Regions from separate parts of the Pseudomonas sp. L-22-4S-12 genome, predicted to be linked through region 1. Evidence: predicted binding sites of a transcription regulator. Region 1 holds the regulator's gene; each other region holds the start of a gene.
What was found. The regulator sigma-54, encoded in region 1, starts transcription at its own class of promoters, with help from an activator protein. The targets are predictions, from matches to a motif close to ANTGGCATNNANNTTGCTNT.
Positions count from the first base shown of each region.

Region 2: fliD (flagellar filament capping protein FliD) is a predicted target of sigma-54. The motif match lies at 3,127-3,146, and genes of this name have one in related genera.
Region 3: nirB (nitrite reductase large subunit NirB) is a predicted target of sigma-54. The motif match lies at 2,433-2,452, and genes of this name have one in related genera.
Region 4: F3I16_RS08550 (CmpA/NrtA family ABC transporter substrate-binding protein) is a predicted target of sigma-54. The motif match lies at 2,266-2,285, and genes of this name have one in related genera.

Region 1 is NZ_WELL01000001.1:1,308,424-1,313,543, reverse strand. Features, by position in the region: gene lptA (lipopolysaccharide transport periplasmic protein LptA) at 1-324, shown strand, start outside; gene lptB (LPS export ABC transporter ATP-binding protein) at 324-1,049, shown strand; gene F3I16_RS05915 (RNA polymerase factor sigma-54) at 1,196-2,689, shown strand; gene hpf (ribosome hibernation-promoting factor, HPF/YfiA family) at 2,872-3,180, shown strand; gene ptsN (PTS IIA-like nitrogen regulatory protein PtsN) at 3,193-3,657, shown strand; gene rapZ (RNase adapter RapZ) at 3,677-4,534, shown strand; gene F3I16_RS05895 (HPr family phosphocarrier protein) at 4,549-4,821, shown strand; gene pmbA (metalloprotease PmbA) at 4,887-5,120, opposite strand, start outside.
Region 2 is NZ_WELL01000006.1:95,353-100,472, reverse strand. Features, by position in the region: gene F3I16_RS15280 (flagellar hook-length control protein FliK) at 1-1,074, opposite strand, end outside; gene F3I16_RS15275 (hypothetical protein) at 1,078-1,383, opposite strand; gene fliS (flagellar export chaperone FliS) at 1,367-1,765, opposite strand; gene fliD (flagellar filament capping protein FliD) at 1,762-3,099, opposite strand; gene flgN (flagellar export chaperone FlgN) at 3,493-3,939, opposite strand; gene flgM (flagellar biosynthesis anti-sigma factor FlgM) at 3,936-4,220, opposite strand; gene F3I16_RS15250 (flagellar FliJ family protein) at 4,346-4,771, opposite strand; gene fliI (flagellar protein export ATPase FliI) at 4,768-5,120, opposite strand, start outside.
Region 3 is NZ_WELL01000006.1:165,763-170,882, reverse strand. Features, by position in the region: gene F3I16_RS15625 (nitrate/nitrite transporter) at 1-405, shown strand, start outside; gene F3I16_RS15620 (bifunctional protein-serine/threonine kinase/phosphatase) at 656-2,323, shown strand; gene nirB (nitrite reductase large subunit NirB) at 2,605-5,061, shown strand; gene nirD (nitrite reductase small subunit NirD) at 5,058-5,120, shown strand, end outside.
Region 4 is NZ_WELL01000002.1:416,473-421,592, reverse strand. Features, by position in the region: gene alaC (alanine transaminase) at 1-907, shown strand, start outside; gene F3I16_RS08560 (hypothetical protein) at 1,169-1,555, opposite strand; gene F3I16_RS08555 (transcriptional regulator) at 1,728-2,054, shown strand; gene F3I16_RS08550 (CmpA/NrtA family ABC transporter substrate-binding protein) at 2,424-3,707, shown strand; gene ntrB (nitrate ABC transporter permease) at 3,725-4,582, shown strand; gene F3I16_RS08540 (ABC transporter ATP-binding protein) at 4,593-5,120, shown strand, end outside.

The DNA.
Region 1 (5,120 bases):
GCCAACGGCGACGTCGAAGTCTTCACCTCGGTGGGCAAACCGGCCTACTACGAGCAGAAACCCGCCGTGGACAAGGAAATCGTCAAGGCCTACGGCCTGACCATCCAGTACTTCGCCAGCAACGAGCGCATCGTACTGATAGACCAGGCCAAGGTAATCCAGGAAGGCAACACCTTCGAAGGCGAGAAGATCGTCTATGACACCCAGCGCCAGATCGTCAACGCCGGCCGCGCCACTGGCGCCGCCCTGAGCGCGCCGCGCCCACGCATCGACATGGTCATCCAGCCGCGCAAGAAAACCGGCCAGCCGGAGCAAGCGCAGTAATGGCAACCCTCAAAGCCCAGCATTTGGCCAAAAGCTACAAGGGCCGCCAGGTGGTACGCGACGTCAGCCTGTCCATCGACAGCGGCCAGATCGTCGGCCTGCTCGGTCCCAACGGCGCCGGCAAGACCACCTGTTTCTACATGATCGTCGGCCTGGTGCAGGCCGACCAGGGCCGCGTGCTGATCGACGATCTCGACGTCAGCCACCAGCCCATGCATGGCCGCGCCCGCGTCGGCATCGGCTACCTGCCACAGGAAGCCTCGATCTTCCGCAAGCTGACGGTAGCCGACAACATCATGGCCATCCTGGAAACCCGCAAGGATCTCGACCGCGCCGGCCGCCGCGCCGCCCTGGAGAGCCTGCTGCAGGAGTTCCACATCAGCCACATCCGCGACAACCTCGGCATGAGCCTGTCCGGCGGCGAACGCCGGCGCGTGGAAATCGCCCGCGCCCTGGCCACCGAACCCAAGTTCATCCTGCTCGACGAACCCTTCGCTGGCGTCGACCCGATCTCGGTCGGCGACATCAAGCAGATCATCCATCACCTCAAGGCCAAGGGCATCGGTGTGCTGATCACCGACCACAACGTGCGCGAGACCCTCGACATCTGCGAGACCGCCTACATTGTTAATGACGGCCAACTGATCGCCGAAGGCGATGCCGAAAGCATCCTGGCCAACCAGCTGGTTAAAGAAGTCTACCTCGGGCACGAATTCCGCCTCTGATGCAGGCGTCGCCGCACTACACGGATGTTGTCAAGCCTAGGCAAAGCCGCCAGTTTCAGGCATATAATTTGCTTATTGGCGGCGCCCCGGCGCCCTGTAGTGAATGGCGCGACTGCGCCGGCAAATAAGGTGCAAAGCTTCCTGCCATGAAACCTTCGCTAGTCCTCAAGATGGGCCAGCAGCTGACGATGACACCGCAGCTGCAACAAGCCATTCGCCTCCTCCAGCTGTCCACCCTGGACCTGCAGCAGGAAATCCAGGAAGCCCTGGAATCCAACCCCATGCTGGAACGCCAGGAAGACGGCGAAGACTTCGACAACAGCGATCCGCTGGCCGACGGCGAAGAACAGAACACCCAGGCCGCGCCCCAGGACACCTACCAGGAAACCAACAGCACGCCCGCCGATGCCATCGAGGACGGCGAGTGGAACGAACGCATCCCCAGCGAGCTGCCGGTCGATACCGCCTGGGAAGACGTCTACCAGACCAGCGCCAGCAGCCTGCCGAGCAACGACGATGACGAGTGGGACTTCACCACCCGCACCTCCGCCGGCGAGAGCCTGCAGACCCATCTGCTGTGGCAACTGAACCTGGCGCCGATGTCGGACACCGACCGCCTGATCGCCGTGACCCTGATCGACTGCATCAACGACCAGGGCTATCTGGAGGAGTCGCTCGAGGAAATCGTCGAGGCCTTCGACCCGGAAATGGACGTCGAGCTGGACGAAGTCGAAGCCGTCCTGCACCGCATCCAGAACTTCGACCCGGCCGGGGTCGGCGCCCGCGACCTGCGCGAATGCCTGCTTCTGCAGCTGCGCCAGCTGCCGGCCAGCACGCCCTGGCTGAGCGAGGCCCAGCGCCTGGCCGGCGACCACCTCGACCTGCTCGGCAGCCGCGACTACAGCCAGCTGATGCGGCGCATGAAGCTCAAGGAAGACGAGCTGCGCCAGGTCATCGAGCTGATCCAGAGCCTCAACCCGCGTCCCGGCTCGCAGATCGAAGCCAGCGAGCCGGAATACGTGGTACCGGACGTGATCGTGCGCAAGCACAACGAGCGCTGGCTGGTGGAGCTCAATCAGGAAGCGGTGCCGCGCCTGCGGGTCAACGCGCAGTACGCCGGCTTCGTCAAACGCGCCGACTCCAGTGCCGACAACACCTTCATGCGCAACCAGCTGCAGGAAGCGCGCTGGTTCATCAAGAGCCTGCAGAGCCGCAACGAAACCCTGATGAAGGTCGCCTCGCAGATCGTCGAGCACCAGCGCGGCTTTCTCGAGTACGGCGACGAGGCGATGAAGCCGCTGGTCCTGCACGACATCGCCGAGGCGGTGGGCATGCACGAGTCGACCATCTCGCGGGTCACCACGCAGAAATTCATGCACACCCCGCGCGGTATTTACGAGCTGAAATACTTCTTCTCCAGCCACGTCAGCACCTCGGAAGGCGGCGAATGCTCGTCGACGGCGATCCGCGCCATCATCAAAAAACTGGTCGCCGCGGAAAACGCGAAAAAGCCATTGAGTGACAGCAAGATCGCTGGTTTACTGGAAGCACAGGGCATTCAGGTAGCCCGTCGCACCGTCGCCAAATACCGCGAATCCCTCGGGATAGCGCCTTCGAGCGAACGCAAGCGGTTGATCTAGTCATAGACGCGACTGCTGTGACGCGGCACTGAGGGAAGGCTTTTGCAAAACTGGATACGCGCCATGCGCCCTGCCCCGCGGGGGGACTGCAGGACAGTTCTGCAAAAGCCTTCTCACGCCAGAGTGTTACGGTGGCAGGCCCGCTAGCCTGTCTCTTACACAAGGCAACAAGGAGAAGCGGTATGCAAGTCAACATCAGTGGACATCAACTGGATGTGACCGACGCCCTGCGTGACTATGTCGGGGAAAAACTCAGCCGACTGGAACGCCATTTCGACAAGATCACCAACGTGCAGGTGACCATGGCAGTCGAGAAGCTCAAGCAGAAAATCGAGGCGACCCTGCATGTTGCAGGCGGCGAAGTAGTCGCCAACGCCGAACACGACGACATGTATGCGGCGATCGACCTGCTCGCCGACAAACTCGACCGCCAACTGATCAAACACAAGGAAAAGCAGCTCGGCCGCCTGCAAGGCGCGACAGCCCGCTGACATCCCCCACCCATGATCCGACTTGAAAATATCCTGACCGCCGGCCGTTCCCTGGTGAACGTGCCGGGCGGCAGTAAGAAGCGCGTCCTCGAACAGATTGCCAACCTGGTCGCGCGCGAACTGCCCGACCTCGACTCGCAGGACATCTTCGAAAGCCTGATTGCCCGTGAAAAACTCGGTTCCACCGGGTTCGGTAACGGCATCGCCATTCCCCACTGTCGCCTGCCCGGCTGCAGCGCCCCCATCAGTGCGGTGCTGCGCCTGGATGCGCCGGTGGACTTCGACGCCATCGACGGCGCCCCGGTCGATCTGCTGTTCGTCCTGCTGGTACCCGAAGCGGCGACCGACGAACACCTGGAGCTGCTCCGCCAGATCGCCAGCATGCTCGACCGCAGCGAAGTGCGTGAGCGCTTGCGCCAGGCGTCAAGCAGCGAGAACCTCTACCAGGTGGTTGTCGACGTACAGAGCGGCCAATAGGCCAGGGTAGGACAGCGTCATGCGCCTGATCATCGTCAGCGGTCGCTCCGGCTCGGGCAAAAGCACCGCCCTCGACGTGCTCGAGGACAACGGTTTCTACTGCATCGACAACCTGCCGGCGATCCTCCTGCCGGAACTGGCCGAGCGCGCCCTGCTGCACACCGAGCTGCTGCACCCGCAGGTCGCCGTATCGATCGACGCACGCAACCTGCCCAGCCAGCTCAAGCGCTTCCCCGAACTGCTCGCCGAAGTGCGCGCCCGTCACATCGTCTGTGACGTGCTCTATCTGGATGCCGACGAAGAGACCCTGCTCAAGCGCTTTTCCGAAACCCGCCGGCGCCACCCGCTGACCAGCGAGACGCGCTCCCTCGCCGAAGCCATCCGCGACGAAGCCGCCCTGCTCAGCCCGATCACCGACCTGGCCGACCTCAAGCTCGACACCACCCACCTGAACCTCTACCAGCTGCGCGACAGCCTCAAGCTGCGCCTGCTGAACAAGCCCGAGCCCGGCACCGCGTTCCTCATCGAGTCCTTCGGCTTCAAGCGCGGCATGCCGGTGGACGCCGACCTGGTATTCGACGTGCGCTGCCTGCCCAACCCGTACTGGAAGCCCGAGCTGCGCGAAATGTCCGGGCTGGAGCAGCCGGTCGCCGACTACCTGGCCGCCCTGCCGGATGTCGAGGAGATGTACCAGGACATCCATGCCTACCTGCACAAGTGGCTGCCCCGCTTTGCTTCCAGCAATCGTTCCTACGTGACCATCGCCATTGGCTGCACCGGCGGCCACCATCGCTCGGTGTACCTGGCCAACCGCCTCGGCGCAGCCCTCAAGCCCACACTGAAGAATCTCCAGGTTCGCCACCGCGAACTGGGTTAAGGACTGTCCGCCGTATGCCCGCCTGCGAAATCACCATCATCAACAAGCTCGGCCTGCATGCGCGGGCGGCGGCCAAGTTCGTCGGCGTGGCCGGCAGCTTCCCCTGCCAGATTCGCGCCGGGCGCTCGGCCGAGAGCCTGGTCGACGGCAAGAGCATCATGGCGGTGATGATGCTGGCCGCCGGCAAGGGCACCAGCCTGCACCTGCACGCCGAAGGCGAACAGGCGGACGAAGCGCTGAATGCGCTGATCGAACTGATCAACAACCGCTTCGACGAAGGCGAATAACTCGCCGACATGCAAAAGGGGCTGACGGGATAACCGGACAGCCCCTTTTTTCGTGGTGCCGCAGGTCAGCTGCCGGCGACCGTCATCTTCTCGATCAACACAGAACCGGTGCGGATATTGCCGCGCAGCTCCAGGTCGCATCCCACTGCGACGATCTGCCGGAACATCTCGCGCAGGTTGCCGGCAATCGTCACCTCCTGCACCGGGAACTGGATCTCGCCGTTTTCCACCCAGAAGCCGGCGGCACCGCGCGAGTAGTCGCCGGTGACCATGTTCAGCCCCTGCCCCATCAGCTCGGT
Region 2 (5,120 bases), on a different contig from region 1:
CCTGCGCTGCGCGCCCGTCCCGGTGTCTTCCGCCTCTTCGCCGGAGGCACGCGGTGCCTGCTCGGCCGGCAGGTGGGCGGCCTGGCGGGCATGCCGCTGGCCGGACTGGCTGTCGGCACCAACCTGCACATCGACCTGGACGAAATGCTGGCCGATCAGGTCCTGGCGCAGGCGTTCGCTGGTCTGCTGCAGCAGGCGCGCCACGTCGCCCTGAGCCGCACTGATGTGCACCTGCAGGCGCCCACCCTCCTGGTTCAGGCGGATCTCCAGGCTGCCCAGCTCGGCCGGGTCGAGGCGAATGGTGGCCTGTTGCTTGTTCTGCCTGAGCTGCAGCTCGACGCTGTCGCGCAGGGCGTTGAGCATCTGCTCGCCCCACTTGGCTTGCGGCCCCTGCAGTTGCAGGCGCTGCTCCAGCACCGCCGGACGCGCCAGCGGGCCGCTCGGCTCGCCGCGCAGAGTCGCCTCCGCTGCCGGGCGAGACGCACTGCTTTCGCCGGCCGGCACCTCCGGCAGCGGCACCTGGGCGGCGGACTCCGCGCCTGGCTCGCTCACAACCTGCTGGCGGCTGGCGCCATCCGGCACGGCGGGCATGGCCAGCGGCCGCGGCGCCGACAGTTGCTCGCCACCCTCGCCGGCACTCGCCGGCACGGCGGCAGCGGCAGCGGCAGGCGTGTCCGGGGCAGTGGCCGGCGGCCGTTGCCCGCCGAGCAGCGGCATGGCCGCGGCCAGCGCCGCCTGGACCGGCTGGCCCGGCAGCGACGCCGCCAGGGCCTGTTCGGCACGCGCCTGCACCTGGGTATCGCGCTGCAGCAGCAGGCTGCCGAGCAGGGCCTCGACCTCGCCGACCGGGATTGCGGCCGCGGCTTCGTCCGCCGGCGCCGATACTGGCGCGGCCGCAACGGGCAACCCGACCAAGGCGGCATCGAGCGCCGGCTCGGGCAACGGCTCAGGGGCAACCAGCGCCGGCAGCACGAAGCCCGCATCGCCCGGCGCCGCCGCGTCATCCACGGCGCGGCGCGGCTCGTCGGGGCCGGGGGCGGCGGCCGCAGCGGGGTTGGTCATCAGTTGCAGCATGCTTCAGCGGCTCTCTTGCCAGTCGTTGACTTGCCGGTAGGCGGCACTGCCTTCGGCGTATTGCAGGTGCGCCAGCAGCAGCTTGCGCAGGCGTTCACATTCGTTCGCACAAGCGCGCAGGGCCTCGCCATGCAGGCGCTTGAGGCCCTGCCGGGCCGCGTTCAGCTCGGCGCTGGGCGGCACCCCGTCGAGCCGCTGCAGGGCCGCGCGGATGGCGCCGTCGATGACACCGAAGGCGGCCCAGTCGCGGCCCTGCAGCGCACGCGCCAGGCGCTCGTGCAGGGCCTGCAGCTCAGCCGCGCTTGGCATTGACCGCGTCCCAGCCTTCGCGCAGGGTGCCGAGCAGCTTCTCGACCTCGTCCAGGCCCTCCAGCGAGAGGGTCACGCTGACGTCGGACAGGCGATAGATGCAGTAGTCGTAGAGGCGCGCCAGCTCGTGCACCAGCTCGCCGCCATTGTCGTAATCCAGGGCGCTGCTCAAGCCATTGAGGATGTTCAGGCACTTCTCCAGCGAGCGGCCCTTGTGCTCGTAGCGCTTGGCCTGGATATGGCCGCGGGCGCGGGCCAGCTCGTCGAGCAGGCCGTCGAACAGCACCAGCACCAGCTGGTACGGCGAGGCCGCGGCGGCGCGCGCCTCGAGGTCGACCGAGCGGTAGCTGTCGTAGGTTTCATTCAGGTGGTAGGTGCTCATCCGAACATCCCCTGGGTCTGTTCCATGGACGACATGACCTCCATCAGGTTGGTGTACTGGCGCAGGTAGCGGGTGTAGTGCAGCTCGTACTGGCGATCGAGCGCCTCGTACTGGTCCTTGACCCGGCCGATCTGGGCATTGATGAAGTCCTTGCGGTTCTTCATCACGCCGTTGACGCTGCCGGTGTAGATCGCCACGTTCTTGTCGATGCTGTCGATCAGGTTGCCCTTCTCGCTGAACAGCTTGTCCAGCCCGGCCGGGTCGGCCGCCAGGGCCTTGGCGAAGCGCTCGGCATTCAGGGTGAGCTTGCCGTTGCGGTCGGCGGCGACGCCGAAGTCGATCAGGCTCTTGCCACCGAAGGCGGTACGCACCACCTGGTTGAGCATGCTCTCGACCGAGCGGATGCTGGAATCGCCAGCCAGGCTGCCGCGTTCGCTGTCCTTGCCGCCGCTGGCGGTCAGGCTGTCGAAAGTCGACATCAGGCTGTTGAAGGCGTCGATGAAGCTCTTCATCTTCGCCTCGGTGGCGCTCTTGTCCTGGCCAACAGTCAGGCTCAGCGGCGCCTCGCCGGCCACATGGGCCTTGGTGAAGGTCAGGCTGACGCCGTCGATCATGTTGCTGAAGGTGTTGCTGGCATTGGTCAGCTGCATGCCGGTTTCGCCGCCGAGCATGACGATGGCGTCCTGCGCCTTGCTCAGTTCCTGCGGGGTCTTGCCAAGGAAGCTGCCCGGCACACCATCGGTACTGACGCTGATCTGGTTGGCTGCCCCGCTACTGTTGCTGCTCAGCAGCAGCGAAACGCTGGCCGTGCCGGTGACGGGATCGGTGCTGCGCACCAGGCTGGCGGTCAACCCCGAGTTGTCCGGCGCCGCATTGATCGCGGCAGCCAGCTCGTCGAGACTGCGCACGCCATTGCCATCCTTGTCGACCGTGGCCAGGTCGATGGCGAAACTCTTGCCGTTCTGGCTAAAGCCCAGGCTGCCCGAAGCGGGCACATCCCCATCGGCGATCCCCGGCACGGCCAACTGCTGGGCGCTGGCCAGCTGCTTGACGAAGAACTGATAGTTGCCCGGCGTGGCGCTGGCCGAAACGGTCGCACTGGCATAGCCGGTCTGGCTGAAGGTTGCCGAATTGACCAGCATGCTGCTGCCGCCCGAACGCAGGCCGGTGACGGCCGTGCGGAAGGACTTCAGCGCGCTGTCCAGCGTGCCTACCGCCGTGAGCTGGCTCTGGTAGGTCTTCTCGCTGGTTTGCGCACGGGTCCAGGCAGCCTGCACCTGATAGTTGGCCAGCTGGCTGGCCATGTTCTTTGCGTATTCGGAATCGATCGCCATGGTTCGGTACCTTCCTTTAAGGGTGGTTTAGCAAGACTGGTGCCAAGGCCTGAAAGCCCGTACCACAAGGGTTTCAGGCTGATTCAGAGTGAAGAACCCCTTCCCCTTGGCGCAGCACGCGACAAAAGCGGAAAGCCGCCTTCCGTCCACGATGGGCCAATCCGTTCTCTATAAGGGCGACAGGGCCAGGCGAGGACTTAAGGCGCGGCGAAGGCACGATCTCCCGCAGGGTGCTCCGTGCGCGCCAGGGGCAATCCATGGGCTTGCGGTGCGCACGGCGCACCCTACGCAGGGGCGTTCAGGTACAGACCGGACGACCCAAGCCCTTATTGGTCGCAGCAGGGAGGCGTTGAAATCTGCGCTGACCACCGCGGCAGCATAGGGGTGCAGCGCTTAGTAGGCGTGGCTCGGCGGGGCGTAGAGCTGGTTGCGCGTCGACTCACCGAGCAGCTGCTCGATGATCTCGTGGTGCATGGCCAGCAGCTGGCCATTGCGCTCGTTGTGCTCGGCGCAACGGGCGGCGGCCGCCCGCAGGGCCTGCCAGCCACTGTCGAGCAGTTGCCGCGGGGCGGCGCTGAAGTGCTGCAGCAGGCTGCTCATCGCCGCCGCCCCTGCACCCAGGCCGAGGGCCGCCAGCGCCTTGCTGCGCCGCTGCGCACGCACGCGCACCTGCGCGCAAAACGACTCGATGCGCTCATTGAGCCGGGCGATCAGCGGGTTGTCGCGAGCCAGCAAGGCCTGGTGCAACTCGGGGAGCAGAAGCTCCAGCTGCCGATAATCTAGCAGGTCGTCCTGAACATCCTGAGCCAGGATGGTCAGCAGGCGCGCGCGTTGGGTCACGCGTCGCTACCGCGGTGGTAGCTCAGCATGCTCTGCGCCAGGCTGGCGCTGTCCAGCTTGATCTCGCCACCCGCCAGGGCCGCCTTGAGTTCGGCCACCTTGGCGAAGTCCACCACCGGCAGGCTGTCGAGCACGGCCTGCAGTTTTTCCAGGGGCAGGCCCTCGGCCAGCGGCTGCGCCGAGCGCGCTTCACCCGCCGGCTGCGCCTGCAGCTGGCGCGGCGCGGCCTGGGTCTCGGCTGGCGCGGTATAGATCGATTGTTGAGTACGGCCGATTTCCATGGGAATCACCATTACAAGGGGGCTTGTCAGGGATAAGCGACCATCCGCCCCGCGAACTTAAATTGTTTTTTCGCCGGCCCGGATGCGGCGCCGCGCCCGCTTCTCAAGCCGGCCCGCGGCACAGGTCAGGCACCCTGCGCCCGCCACCAGGCCTGCGCGGCCAGGCCGTCCTGGATCTTCTGCTCCTGCTGGGCCAGCTGAGCCTGCCACTCGGCCAGCTTGCCGTCGAGAAACTGGCTGACGATCTTCTCGCTGCGCATGGCCGCCAGCAACTCGCCCTGGATGCGCGCCAGGGTCTGCTCGGCCAGGCCCAGCTCCTTGCGCTGCAGCTCGACCATCTTGTGCAGGGTGACCTTGTAGCGCTGCTGGTTGTCGCGCTGCAGGCTGGTACTGAGCGGCACCTCGAAGCCGAGCAGGCGCGACAGGCCGATGATGTTGTTGCGGTAGCGCTGGCAGAGGTTCTGCTGGTAGTTGACCCGGCCGAGCATCTGCTGCACCTGGCTGCCGCGCAGGCTGGCCAGGCGGCCGAGGACATCGAGTTGCTGTTTCATACCTTCATCAGCCCCTGCAGCTGGGTCACGCACTCGCCCAGGTCGGCGCCCTCGCCCACCTCCTGGCGCAGGAAGCGCTCCAGACGCGGCGCCAGTTGCACCGCGCGGTCGGTCTTGGCATCCATGCCCGGGGTGTAGCCACCGAGCGGGATCAGTTCCTTGATCTTCTCGTAGGTGCTGTAGAACTCCTTGAACAGGCGCGCCGCCGTGCGCTGCTCGGCACTGCTGACCTGGCTCATGCAGCGGCTCACCGAGGCGGCGATGTCGATCGCCGGGTAATGGCCGACATCGGCCAGGCGCCGCGACAGCACGATGTGGCCGTCGAGAATCGCCCGCGCGCAGTCGACGA
Region 3 (5,120 bases), on a different contig from region 1:
GACCGCATCGGCGGCATCCGCTCGCTGCTGGTGATGTACACCTGTGCCTCGATCTGCATCGCCGTGGTCGGCTTCAACCTGCCCAGCTCGCTGGCCGCCCTGGCCCTGTTCGTGGTCGCCATGCTCAGCCTGGGCGCCGGCAACGGCGCGGTGTTCCAGCTGGTACCGCAGCGCTTTCGCAAGGAAATCGGCGTGATGACCGGGCTGATCGGCATGGCCGGCGGCATCGGCGGCTTCTGCCTGACCGCCGGGCTCGGCGCGATCAAGCAGTCCACCGGCTCCTACCAGCTCGGCCTGTGGCTGTTCGCCAGCCTGGGCATCCTCGCCTGGTTCGGCCTGTACGGCGTCAAGCAGCGCTGGCGCACCACCTGGGGCTCGGCTGCCGTTACCGCGGCGCGGGTTTAAGGCCAGTCCTGTGGGCGCCGCAGGGCGCCCCACAGTCAGTTGAAACAGCACCAACGAAACAGGTCGGTTGCGACAAAGGCGGGTCCGATCCAGCCTCCTCGCACTGGTCAGGAAAGGTGGCGAGGCACCGGTCACGGCGCCTTGCCAGGGAGGCCGCGCCGGCTTCGCCTTTGTCTCAACCGACCTGCGCACTACCCTTGAGGGCGATCACCATCGCCCTTTTGCACGTCCGCCCACACGAGAACGCCAGATGGCCCTGCAACTGACCTTCGGTGAAGCCACCGCCACCGGCCCCCGGGCGGAAAACCAGGATGCCATCCGCGTAGTCACCCCGACGCCGGCCCTGGCGGCGAGCAAGGGTTTCCTGTTCGCCCTGGCCGACGGCGTCAGCCAGTGCGCCGATGGTGGCCTGGCCGCCCGCGCCACCCTGCAGGCCCTGGCCCTCGACTACTACGCCACCCCGGAAACCTGGGCCGTGGCGCAATCGCTGGATCGCCTGCTGGTCGCCCACAACCGCTGGCTGCAGGCCAACGGCGGCGGCCAGCCGCTGCTGACCACCCTCACCGCCCTGGTCCTGCGCGGCCGGCGCTTCACCCTCGCGCATGTCGGCGACTGCCGCGCCTACCGCTGGCTGGACGGGCAGATCGAGCGCCTCAGCGAAGACCACGTGTGGGAACAGCCTGGCATGCAGCACGTGCTCAAGCGCGCCATGGGCCTGGATCAGCACCTGGTGGTGGACTACCTGGAAGGCGAGTTGCGCGAGGGCGAGAGCTTCCTGCTGGTCAGCGACGGCGTATGGTCGACCCTCGGCGACCACGGCGTGCACAGCATGCTCAAGGACGAGAGCGACCCGGCGGCGGCCTGCCGCGCCCTGGTCAGCGCCGCCCACCTGGCCGGCAGCCAGGACAATGCCAGCGCCCTGCTGGTGCAGGTGCAGAGCCTGCCGGACAACGACCTGGCCGACACCCTGGCGCAGATCCAGCACTGGCCGCTGCCGCCCAAGCTGCGCGACGGCCAGTGCTTCGAGGGCTGGCAGGTCGAGCGCCTGCTCGCCGAGTCGCGCCAGTCGCTGGTCTACCGGGTGCGCGACAACCAGTCGCGGCGCTGGCTGCTGAAAACCCTGCCGGCCAGCCGGCATGACGAGGAACAGGCCGGCCCGGCCCTGCTGCTCGAGGAATGGTTCCTACGCCGCGTGGCCGGCCGCCACTTCGCCGAAGTCCACCCGCTGCCGCAGCGCCAGCACCTGTACTACGTGCAGCGCGAGCACCAGGGCCAGACGCTGGCCGAACACCTGCGCCTGTCCGGCCCGCTGGGCCTGCCGGAGTGGCTGGAGCTGGCGCCGCGCCTGCTCAAGGCCCTCGGCATGCTGCACCGGCGCAACCTGCTGCACCGCGACATCAAGCCGGAAAACCTGCTGTGGTGCGACGACGGCGAACTGCGCGTGCTGGATTTCGGCCTGGCCTACTGCCCCGGCCTGTCCCGCGACGAGGCCCATGCCCTGCCCGGCACCCCCAGCTATATCGCCCCGGAGGCCTTCAGCGGCGGCAAGCCCAGCGCCCAGCAGGACCTCTACGCCGCCGGCGTGACCCTCTATCACCTGCTCACCGGGCACTACCCCTACGGCGAGATCGAAGCCTTCCAGCACCCGCGCTTCGGCAAGCCGACCGCACCCAGCCGCTACCGCCCCGACCTGCCCAGCTGGCTCGACGACTGCCTGCTGCGCGCGGTGGCGGTCAACCCGGCCGAGCGCTTCGAAACCGCCGAGGAATGGCTGCTGTCCCTCGAACAGGGCGAACGCCAGGCCCTGGTGCTGCGCCCGCGCCCGCTGCTGGAGCGCGAGCCGCTGAAAGTCTGGCGCGGCGTGGCCCTGGTCTCCCTGCTGCTCAACCTGGCCCTGCTGGTGCTGCTGCTCAAGTAGGGGCGCGGCGCACCACAACGGCGCAACAAGCCTTAAACAGGTGCGTCGACGGCCCGTGAAAAACCTCCAGCAACCCGCGCCAAGCCCCTAGAGACAAGGCTTTCGCAAAGTTGGCACGCTGCCTGCTTTAGAGACATCGACATTACATAAAGGCATCGCCCTCAACGACGAGCGCAGTGCCTCCCGACAGATCGGGACAAGGACAAAGGCGTCCTCGCTAGGTGACTGGCGGGACGCCTTTTTTGTTTTCCGATTTTCGGTATCCGTGACGGAGAGGAACCATGAAAAAACTCAAACTGGTAATGGTCGGCAACGGCATGGCCGGGGTCAGAACCCTGGAAGAGCTGCTCAAGCTCGCCCCCGACCTGTATGACATCACCGTCTTCGGTGCCGAACCGCACCCCAACTACAACCGCATCCTGCTGTCGCCGGTGCTGGCGGGCGAACAGACCTTCGAGGAAATCGTCCTCAACGACCTCAACTGGTACGCCGAGAACAACATCAAGCTGATGCTCAACCGCAAGGTGGTCGATATCGACCGCAAGAAGCGCATCGTCACGGCCTCCGACGGCACCAGCGCCGAATACGACCGCCTGCTCATCGCCACCGGCTCCAACCCGTTCATCCTGCCGATTCCCGGCAACAAGCTGCAGGGCGTGATCGGCTACCGCGATATCGCCGACACCGAAATGATGATGGCCACCGCCAAGACCCACAGCCACGCGGTGGTGATCGGCGGCGGCCTGCTCGGCCTGGAAGCGGCCAACGGCCTCAAGCTGCGCGGCATGGACGTGACCGTGGTGCACCTGTCCGACTGGCTGCTCGAACGCCAGCTCGACAAGACCGCCGGCAAGCTGCTGCAGAGCGCCCTGGAGGCCCGCGGCATCCACTTCCGCCTCAACGAGCAGACCGAAGAACTGATGGACAACGGCGAAGGCCGGGTCTGCGCCGTGCAGTTCAAGGGTGGCGACGTGATCCCCGCCGACCTGGTGGTGATGGCCGCCGGTATCCGCCCCAACACCGAACTGGCGGAGAAGGCCGGCATCCCGTGCAACCGCGGCATCCTGGTCAACGACACCATGCAGACCTACGACCCGCGGGTGTACTCGATCGGCGAATGCGCCAACCACCGCGGCATCGCCTACGGCCTGGTCGCGCCGCTGTTCGAGCAGGCCAAGGTCTGCGCCAACCACCTGGCCCAGCTCGGCTTCGCCCGCTACCAGGGCTCGGTGACCTCGACCAAGCTGAAAGTCACCGGCATCGACCTGTTCTCCGCCGGCGACTTCATGGGCAGCGACGGCACCGAGACCATCACCCTCTCCGACCCCATCGGCGGCGTGTACAAGAAGCTGGTGATCAAGGACGACGTGCTGGTCGGCGCCTGCCTGTATGGCGACACCGCCGACGGCGGCTGGTACTTCCGCCAGGTCAAGGAGAACGCCAACATCAGCGAGATCCGCGATCACCTGATGTTCGGCGAGAGCGCCCTGGGCGACGTCGGCCACCAGGGCCAGAGCAGCGCGGCGAGCATGCCCGACAGCATGGAAGTGTGCGGCTGCAACGGCGTGTGCAAGGGCACCATCGTAAAGGCGATCCAGGAAAACGGCCTGTTCAGCGTCGACGACGTGAAGAAACACACCAAGGCCGCCAGCTCCTGCGGCTCCTGTGCCGGCCTGGTCGAGCAGATCCTGATCAGCACCGTCGGCGGTGCCGCCGACGTCAAGCCGAAGAGCGAAAAAGCCATCTGCGGCTGCAGCGAGATGAACCACGGGCAGATCCGCAAGGCGATCCGCGAGCAGCACCTGACCAGCATGGCGCAGACCATGGAGTACCTGAACTGGATGACGCCCAACGGCTGCGCCACCTGCCGCCCGGCGCTGAACTACTACCTGATCTCCACCTGGCCGGGCGAGGCCAAGGACGACCCGCAGTCGCGCCTGATCAACGAACGCGCCCACGCCAACATCCAGAAGGACGGCACCTACTCGGTGGTGCCGCGCATGTGGGGCGGCGTGACCAACCCGTCCGAGCTGCGCCGCATCGCCGACGTGGCCGACAAGTACAACGTGCCGATGGTCAAGGTCACCGGCGGCCAGCGCATCGACCTGCTGGGGATCAAGAAGGAAGACCTGCCGGCCGTGTGGAAGGACCTCGACATGGCCTCCGGGCATGCCTACGGCAAGTCCATCCGCACCGTGAAGACCTGCGTCGGCAGCGAGTTCTGCCGCTTCGGCACGCAGAACTCGACCCAGCTGGGCATCGACCTCGAACACGACCTGTTCAACATGTGGTCGCCGCACAAGGTCAAGCTGGCCGTCTCCGGCTGCCCGCGCAACTGCGCCGAGGCGGGGATCAAGGACGTCGGCATCATCGGCGTGGATTCTGGCTTCGAGATGTACATCGGCGGCAACGGCGGGATCAAGACCGAGGTCGCCGAGTTCTTCGTCAAGGTTAAAACCGCCGAAGAAGTGCGCGAGTACAACGGCGCCTTCCTCCAACTGTACCGCGAGGAAGCCTTCTACCTGGAGCGCACCGTGCACTACATGCAGCGCGTCGGCATGGAGCACATCAAGAAGGCCGTGCTGGAGGACGAAGGCAACCGCAAGGCGCTCAACGCGCGCCTGCAGTACGCCCTGTCGTTCGAGCAGGACCCGTGGAAAGAACGCATCGAAACCCCGCAACTGAAGAAAGAATTCGACCGTATCCCCGTCGTAGCCGTTGAGGAGGCCACCGTATGAACTGGCTGGATATCTGTGCCCTGGAAGAGATCAATGTGCTGGGCTCGCGAATTGTCAGC
Region 4 (5,120 bases), on a different contig from region 1:
GGCACACCTGATGCTGGCCACCCTGGACCATGGCGACACCGTGCTGGTGCCCAACCCCAGCTACCCGATCCATATCTACGGCGCGGTGATCGCCGGCGCCCAGGTGCGTTCGGTACCGCTGGTGCCCGGCGTGGACTTCTTCGCCGAACTGGAACGGGCGATTCGCGAGTCGATCCCCAAGCCGAAGATGATGATCCTCGGCTTCCCCTCCAACCCCACCGCGCAGTGCGTGGAGCTGGACTTCTTCGAGCGCGTGGTGGCCCTGGCCAAGCAGTACGACGTGCTGGTGATCCACGACCTGGCCTACGCCGACATCGTCTACGACGGCTGGAAGGCCCCGTCGATCATGCAGGTGGAAGGTGCCAAGGACATCGCCGTGGAGTTCTTCACCCTGTCCAAGAGCTACAACATGGCCGGCTGGCGCATCGGCTTCATGGTCGGCAACCCGGAGCTGGTCAGTGCCCTGGCACGGATCAAGAGCTACCACGACTACGGCACCTTCACCCCGCTGCAGGTAGCCGCCATCGCGGCCCTGGAAGGCGACCAGCAGTGCGTGCGCGATATCGCCGAGCAGTACCGGCAACGGCGCAACATGCTGGTCAAGGGCTTGCATGAAGCCGGCTGGATGGTGGAGAAGCCCAAGGCCTCGATGTACATCTGGGCCAAGATCCCCGAGCCCTATGCCCACCTCGGCTCGCTGGAGTTCGCCAAGAAGCTGCTGCTGGAAGCCAAGGTCTGCGTCTCGCCGGGTATCGGCTTCGGCGACTACGGCGACGACCATGTGCGCTTCGCCCTGATCGAAAACCAGGACCGCACCCGCCAGGCCATCCGCGGGATCAAGGCGATGTTCCGTGCCGATGGCCTGGTGCAGGCACCGGCCAGCAAGTCACGCAAGACTGATGGCTGAAGCCCTAGTGTGGGAGCGGCTTTAGCCGCGAAAGGTGAGGTGTCGCCGTCTGCTCGCAGGCAACTCCGTACCTCCTGACGGCGCAGGGCACGGACCATAGGCAGATGTTCGGTAGGTGCGAATTTATTCGCGATCAGGGCGCTCGGAGTGGCCTGCTTATCGCGGATGAATCCGCTCCCACACAAGCTCAACCGGTTATGGCGATACAGCTTTACCAAACACCAAGGCCCCAGCAGAGCAATCTGTCGGGGCCTTGTCGTTTCAGCTGGAGTAATCCAGCGCCGTCCAGGCACGGCTGAGGCCGTTGCCGATCATGCAGTCCGGGCGTGCCAGCTGTGCATTGCCGCTCGGTGCCAGGCGGGTGATCTCGCCGAACTCGTCGCGCTCGGTGAGCCACTGCAACTTGCCGCAGTTGGCCGTCTCGATCACATAGCTGGCGGCGATGCTGGAATGCTGGCCGGGCAGCCTGACCACATCCAGTACCCGCCCGGCTTCCTCGACCCGCTTGCCATCGGAAACCAGCACCGCCCAGGCCGCGCCGTCCTCGATCACCAGATAGGCACCATTGGCCTTGGGCTGCTCCAGTTGCGGCTGCGCGCAGCCGGCCAGCAGGGCCAATAGCAGAAGTGTCATCGGCTTGTGGTGCATATAGGCGGCTCCTCTTCTCGGTGAATCCCCTGCGAGGCAGGCGGAGGTAACTGATCGCAGTGCGTGAGCTCACTATTAACGAATACTGTTTATTTGTACAGTATTTTTCGTTTAGGCTATTTCCACCCGCACAACGCGCACCTACCCCGGTGCACCGCAGAGGATCCCCACCATGCAGGACGTACTGCAGCTGAAGAAAAAAGTGAACCAGATGCCGCTGGAAAGTATCCGCGCCATGGTCGAGGAGCTGCACCTGGAAGGCCTGGTCACCGGCAGCAAGACCCCGTTCAAGCGGGTGCACTTCAATACCTGCTTCGCCGAGATCGAAGCGCTGCTGCAGCGCGCCGGCTATCACCGCCAGCTGGACGTGGTCGGCTACCAGGGCCAGGCCTATGCCCTGTTCGACCCGGCGCGCTGGGAGGCGGTGGAGGTACTGCGCTGGCTGCGCGACTACGTCGAGGCGCTCGCCGCCCAGCCGCTGGCGACCCTGCGCGGCTAGCGCGCACGCCGAACCAAAAGCGCACACGACAACGCTGCGCAGCACCGCAGTGACTCGTCAATCACCCTGCCGGGCCATCTGCCGGCGCATCACCCAGAGCGTTTAGAACAACCGCAATACGCTGCTAAGCGATTGATTCAATTGAACTATATCGAAACATACCGAGCTAGCCGAAGCGCTCGGCGGGTTTGCTGTGCCTGCGCAAGATAAAACTGGCAAGCCCCTTGCAACACCCCCAATAGATTCCTGCGCAGCACACCAACGGCGGTGGGCCGCGGATCACGGACAACGGCGTCCGCCAGAGCACCCTCACCCATCGGGTTTCTCTGGCGTACGCCGTTTTTTTTGCCCATGAAAAAGGAAAACTCCATGAGTGATCGTGATTCCAAAGACCCGGTTAACAACAACCGCCGTAACTTCCTCAAGCAGTCCATCGCCATCGCCGGCACCGTCGGCGGCATCGCCGCCCTCGGCCTGTCCGCCCCCGGCTTCCTGCGCAGCGCGGCCTACGCCGCCGGCTCCGATGCCCCGGAAAAGGCCGTTCTGAATATCGGCTTTATCCCGCTGACCGACTGCGCCTCGGTGGTGGTCGCCGCCACTCAGGGCTTCGCCGCCAAATACGGCCTGACCATCAACCCGAGCAAGGAAGCTTCCTGGGCCGGTGTACGCGACAAGCTGAACACCGGCGAACTGGATGCCTCCCATGTGCTGTACGGCATGATGTATGGCTCGCAGCTGGGTGTCGCCGGGCCACAGAAGGACATGGCCGTGCTCATGGGCCTGAACCAGAACGGCCAGGCCATCACCCTGTCCAAGCAGCTCAAGGAAGCCGGCGTCACCACCGGCGAGCAACTGGCCGCACACATCAAGAAGGGCGGCAACCCGCTGACCTTCGCCCAGACCTTCCCCACCGGCACCCACGCCATGTGGCTGTACTACTGGCTGGCCAACTACGGCATCAACCCCTTCACCGACGTGAAGACCATCACCGTGCCGCCACCGCAGATGGTCGCCAACATGCGCGTCGGCAACATGGACGGCTTCTGCGTCGGCGAGCCCTGGGGCGCCCGTGCGGTGTTCGACAAGATCGGCTTCACCGCCGCCACCACCCAGCAGATCTGGGCCGACCACCCGGAAAAAGTCCTCGGCTGCTCCCGCGAGTTCGTCGAGCAGAACCCCAACACCGCCCGCGCGCTGGTCATGGCCCTGCTTGAAGCCAGCCGCTTTATCGATGCCAGCGAGGCGAACAAGAAGGCCACAGCCAAGCTCATCTCCGGCAAGGCCTACGTCAACGCGCCGGCCGAGGTCATCGAGCAGCGTTTTATCGGCAACTACGAGGACGGCCTGGGCAACAGCTGGCAGGACAAGAACCCGATGGTCTTCTGCAAGGACGGCAGCGTGAACTTCCCCTACCACTCCGACGGCATGTGGTTCCTCACCCAGTTCAAGCGCTGGGGCCTGCTCAAGGACGACCCGGACTACGCCGCCGTGGCCGCGCAGATCAACCAGACCAAGCTCTACAGCGAAGCCGCCGGCGCCCTGGGCCTGGCCGTGCCGAGCAGCGTGATGCGCGCAAGCACCCTGATCGACGGCAAGGTGTGGGACGGTTCCAACCCGGCCGCCTACGCCAATTCCTTCGCGATTAAAGCCTGATTTTCGGAGGCACCTAGATGAACGCTCCAGTGAAAACACCACTGACAATGGCCACCCCGGTTGCCCCCAGCAGCACTCCGCGCCGGGCCCTGCCTGGCGCGGAGGCCCTCACCAACCTGATCAAGGCAGTTATTCCGCCGCTGCTCGGCATTGCCCTGTTCATCGGCGTCTGGGCCCTGATCGCCACCCGCAGCGAAGGCCTGCCGGGCCCCTTGTCGACCTGGTATTCGGCACTGGAGCTGTTCGCCGATCCGTTCTACGACAACGGCCCGAACGACATGGGCATCGGCTGGAATATCCTGCATTCCCTTGGCCGTGTCGGTCTGGGCTTCGGCCTGGCGGCGCTGATCGGTATTCCGCTCGGCTTCGCCATCGGCCGCTTCGCCTTCCTCGCCAACATGCTCTCGCCCATCATCAGCCTGCTGCGCCCGGTTTCGCCACTGGCCTGGTTGCCGATTGGCCTGCTGGTGTTCGAAGCTGCCGGTCCGGCCTCGATCTGGGTGATCTTCATCAGCTCGATCTGGCCGATCATTCTCAACACCGCCGCCGGCGTCGCCAGCGTGCCGCAGGACTACCTCAACGTGGCGCGCGTGCTCAAGCTGTCGGAGTTCAAGGTGCTCACCCGCATCCTCTTCCCCGCCGTGCTGCCGCACCTGATGACCGGCATCCGCCTGGCCATCGGCGTGGCCTGGCTGGTGATCGTCGCCGCGGAAATGCTCACCGGCGGCACCGGCCTGGGCTTCTGGGTGTGGGACGAATGGAACAACCTCAACGTCGAACACATCCTCATCGCCATCATCATCGTCGGCCTGGTCGGCCTGGCCCTGGAGCAAGCCCTGCTCCTGCTGGCCAAGCGCTTCGACTACGCCAGCTAAGGAGTTCGCCATGGACAAGTTCGTCGAGCTGACCCGCGTCAGCAAACACTTCGATACCAAGAAAGGCCGCTTCCAGGCGCTCAGTGACGTCAACCTGAGCATCGCCAAAGGTGAGTTCGTCTCGCTGATCGGCCACTCCGGCTGCGGCAAATCCACCGTGCTCAACCTGATCGCCGGCCTGCTGGAGGCCAGCGAAGGCGGCCTGATCTGCAATGGCCGCGAGATCGACGGCCCCGGCCCGGAGCGCGCCGTGGTGTTCCAGAACCACAGCCTGTTGCCCTGGATGACCTGCTTTGGCAACGTCCATCTGGCGGTGGAAAAGGTCTTCGCCGGCAAGGAGAACAAGGCCCAGCTCAAGGAGCGCACCGCCGCCGCGCTGCACATGGTCGGCCTCGACCATGCCGCGCACAAGCACCCCAACGAGATCTCCGGCGGCATGAAACAGCGCGTCGGCATCGCCCGCGCCCTGGCCATGGAACCCAAGGTACTGCTGATGGACGAACCCTTCGGTGCGCTGGACGCCCTGACCCGCGCCCAC